Regions from separate parts of the Rhizobium sp. MHM7A genome, predicted to be linked through region 1. Evidence: predicted binding sites of a transcription regulator. Region 1 holds the regulator's gene; the other holds the start of a gene.

What was found. The regulator HrcA, encoded in region 1, represses chaperone genes, less so after heat shock. The targets are predictions, from matches to a motif close to GTTAGCACTCNCNNNNNGNGAGTGCTAAC.
Region 2: a site for HrcA is predicted at 952-980, ahead of groES (co-chaperone GroES). Genes of this name have one in related genera too.

What each region holds. Positions count from the first base shown of each region.
Region 1 covers NZ_VCHT01000005.1:80,805-83,003, reverse strand. The annotation lists gene rph (ribonuclease PH) at 1-474, opposite strand, end outside; gene hrcA (heat-inducible transcriptional repressor HrcA) at 599-1,687, shown strand; gene grpE (nucleotide exchange factor GrpE) at 1,800-2,199, shown strand, end outside.
Region 2 covers NZ_VCHT01000003.1:114,063-116,261, forward strand. The annotation lists gene groL (chaperonin GroEL) at 1-439, opposite strand, end outside; gene groES (co-chaperone GroES) at 490-804, opposite strand; gene FFR93_RS13355 (usg protein) at 1,082-1,354, shown strand; gene FFR93_RS13360 (pentapeptide repeat-containing protein) at 1,427-2,128, opposite strand.

The sequences.
Region 1 (2,199 bases):
ATCCTTCAGGACCCGGTCGACCTTGATCATGTTGCGGCTTTCCATCCATTTCAGGCAGTCGTAAAGCGCGATCCAGCCACCAGTGATCGACGCCGTCCGCGTGCCGCCATCGGCCTGGATGACGTCGCAATCGAGCGTGATCTGCCGCTCGCCGAGCGCCTGCAGATCAATGACGGCGCGCAGAGAGCGGCCGATGAGCCGCTGGATTTCCTGCGTGCGGCCGCCCTGCTTGCCGGCGGCGGCCTCTCGCTTCATGCGCTCGCCGGTCGCCCGCGGCAGCATGCCGTATTCCGCCGTGACCCAGCCTTTGCCGGTGTTGCGCAGCCATAGCGGCGTCTTGTCCTCGAGGCTAGCCGTGCAGAGCACATGCGTATCGCCGAATTTCACCAGGCAGGAGCCTTCCGCATGCTTGGAAAAATTGCGCTCGAACGAGACCTTGCGCATCTGGTCGGTTTTTCTGCCTGAAGGCCGCATTCTTATCTCCTGGAGTTGCTGACCGCTTCTACGATTGGCGGCGCCTATTTGCAAATTCCCTTTTGCCACGAGGGCGTGTTTGACTATATTTTCGGGAAACATCATCAGCAGGATCGAGAGGTTCATGGGCATCAGGTCGACGTCGGTTTCGGATGCCGTCGCTGCGCTGGACGAGCGTTCCAGAGAAATTTTTCGCCGCATCGTCGAAGGTTATCTCGAAAGCGGCGAGCCGCTCGGCTCGCGCAATCTGTCGCGCCTCCTGCCGATGTCGCTCTCGCCGGCCTCGGTTCGCAACGTCATGAGCGATCTCGAAGAGCTCGGCCTCATCTATTCCCCGCACGTCAGCGCCGGCCGGCTTCCGACACAGGTTGGCCTGCGTTTTTTCGTCGATGCCTTCATGCAGGTCGGCGATCTCTCTGCCGAGGACCGCGCCAATATCGACCGCCAGGTGCGGGCCGAGAGTAGCGGCAATCCGGTGGAATCCATGATGAATGAGGCAAGCCGCATGCTCTCCGGCATTTCGCGCGGGGCCGGCCTCGTCATCACCTCGAAAAGCGATCCGGTGCTCAAGCATGTCGAGTTCATCCGGCTCGAACCGACAAAGGCGCTCGCCGTGCTCGTCGGTGATCACGACCAGGTGGAAAACCGCATCATCGAACTGCCTGCAGGCATCACCACCTCGCAGCTGACGGAGGCGGCGAATTTCCTCAATGCGCATATGTCCGGCCAGACGCTGCCGGAGCTTAGGAAGCAACTAAGCCGACTGAAGGATGACGTCCGTAACGAGCTCGATGCGCTCTCTCGCGATCTTGTCGAGCGCGGCATCGCCGTCTGGGCCGGCAGCCCCGACGAAGGAAAGCCGGCCCAGCTGATCATCCGCGGCCGCGCCAATCTGCTCGAAGGCCTCGCCGGCGCAGAGGATCTCGACAGGCTGCGCATGCTGTTCGACGACCTCGAAAAGAAGGACAGCCTCATCGAGCTACTCAGTCTCGCCGAAAGTGGTTCGGGCGTGCGCATCTTCATCGGCTCGGAAAACAAGCTCTTCTCGTTGTCCGGCTCGTCGCTCATCGTTGCGCCCTATCGCGACGATGACGACCGGATTGTCGGCGCCGTCGGCGTCATCGGCCCGACGCGGCTCAATTATTCCCGCATCGTGCCGATGGTGGACTACACCGCCCAGCTCGTCTCACGCCTGTCGCGCAATCCGCTTTGACGCCATCGCTGACGAAGGCTGCGGATTTTTCGCTTCTTCGTCACGCAGACTTGATTTTTTCCGGCCAAACCTCGATATCGGGCGCATCTGAAGACACCAACCGGAGACCGTCATGACCGATGAAACGACGAAAAACGGACCTGACGCAACTGCGGCCGATGCCGCAGCCGACACTGCCGTCAACGTCGAGACTGCTACTGTCGAGCAGGAGGAGGCAAGCCAGCCGGATCCGCTCGAGCTCCTGAAAGCCGAAAACGCCGAGCTGCGTGACCGCTATCTCCGCCTTGCCGCCGAGATGGATAATCTGCGCCGTCGCACCGAGCGCGAGGTGAAGGACGCAAAATCCTATTCCGTCGCCAGTTTTGCCCGTGACATGCTCGCCGTCTCGGACAATTTGCGCCGGGCGCTGGACGCTATCTCTCCGGAGGCTAAGGCCGCGGCCGATGCCGGCCTCACCACGCTCATCGAAGGTGTGGAGATGACCGAGCGCTCAATGCTCTCTGCGCTGGAGC
Region 2 (2,199 bases), on a different contig from region 1:
CTTGAGCGATTTCGGAATTGTTGGAGATCTTGCGGGCGTTGTTCTTCAGTTCCTTGACGACAGCCTCGACGGCGAGATCGATGCCGCGCTTCAGGTCCATCGGGTTCATGCCGGAGGCGACCGCCTTGGCGCCCTCCTTGACGATTGCCTGGGCGAGCACCGTGGCAGTCGTGGTGCCGTCGCCAGCGAGATCGTTCGTCTTCGATGCAACTTCTCGCAGCATCTGAGCGCCCATGTTCTCGAACTTGTCTTCGAGTTCGATTTCCTTGGCGACGGAAACGCCGTCCTTGGTGATGCGCGGCGCCCCAAAGGACTTGTCGATCACGACGTTTCGGCCTTTCGGGCCGAGCGTCACCTTCACTGCATTGGCCAGCACATCGACCCCACGCAGCATGCGTTCACGGGCATCGCTATGAAACTTGACTTCTTTCGCAGCCATTCTGTCACTCCTTCAATAGGCAGCTTTTTGACTAATGCGCGGACATCGCCTTAGGCGGCGATCTTTTCGGCGGCCTGGGCTTCGATGATGCCCATGACATCGCTTTCCTTCATGATCAGCAGGTCTTCGCCGTTGATCTTGATCTCCGTGCCGGACCACTTGCCGAACAGGATGCGGTCGCCGACCTTGACGTCGAGCGCCTGAATCTGGCCGGCATCGTTGCGTGCGCCGGGGCCGACGGCGATAACCTCGCCTTCCTGCGGCTTTTCCTTGGCGGTGTCGGGAATGATGATGCCGCCCTTGGTCTTTTCCTCGGAATCGACGCGACGGACGAGAATGCGGTCATGAAGCGGTCGGAACGACATGTTTTCCTCCAATGGACAAACAATAACGATGTTGTTCCCCTGGCCGGACCGGATGACCAGTCCGGGCGGGTGCAAACCTCTGTCGAGCGTTTTGCGCGAATGATCTGGTTTTGCGATTTTTCAATTTCAAGAGGGCGCCACGAAAAAATTAGCACTCACCCGGCGCGGCTGCTAACATCCTGGAAAGGAACAATAAACATGGCAGCCGCGTTCAGAAATCCGTTGATGGCCGCAAAATTTTGCGCCACCTTTCGAGCGTCATGAACGGAGATGAAGCATGCAATTTTCATCAGATCTGGACCGTCAGCTGAACGGCTATGGGCTGACCACTGCGCATATCCTCTACCACATTCCTGATTTTGAATCCGTGCTGCAAACCTACGTCTGGCAGGATTACGATCTTGCCCCGGACTTTCCGGAAATGCACAAGTTCCTCGATTTCTGGCAGTCCACGCTCGACGGCCCGCTGCATTCTGTTCGCTACACCCACCAGCGGCTGATCGGACCGAACGAATGGCGCCGCGTAATGGGCGAGTTCAAACTGCACTAGCAATATTCGGCCAGCCAGGCATTGCTGCCATAGGCTTTTCAACCGCGGGCATTGCCGCGAAGGCCCGAGCAATCACTCATGCTCGGCGGGACATGGCCAGGTGGCCGGCGTCGAGAGGCCGGACGGCAGCTTGGTCGAGGCATCGCCGCAAGCCAAGTCGATCTGCGCCTGTTCGAGCCCGGCGGCAGACGAGAGGTCAAGGCCTTCGATGCGGGTCAGGAACATGAAGGCGCGGTCGAACGTCGGCGGGCCTTCGAAGGTGGCCTTGGAGAGATCAACGCGGGAGAGATTGGCGAAAGAGAATTTCACCCCCGTCAGTACCGCCTTGTCGAAATCGGCGCGGCCGAGCTCTGCCTTTTCGAAACTCGCGCCGGTAAGCCGGGCCCCGGCGAAATTGGCGCGTTGCAGTTCGGCGCCGGCAAAGGAGGCGCCGTCCGCAGCAACATTGGCGAAGCTGGAGCGATAGGCTTCGATCTTGGCGAAATTGGCGCCTTCAGCATGTGCACCCTCGAGCGAGGCGCGCACCAGCGTCGCCTTTTCGAGGTTGGCGGACTTGACGTTGGCGCCGGCGAGATCGGTCAGCGAAAAATCCGTGCCGGCGAGATTGGCGCCTTCGAGATCACTGCCCTGCAACATCAGGTTTTTCTTCGAGCATTCCTGCCAGTCGAGCTTTGGCGAGGCCGTGCTCCCGCAATCGGCGGCGCGCGTGGGGATTGGAGCAGAAGCGAGAAGAAGAAAGGCAAGGAGGCCGAGCGGCGATCGATGCGTTGCCATTGTACTATTCACCTCCATGACCCTTCAGGCTTCATTTCGAAGCAGGCTGCCTTCCACTTTTCTACACAGCT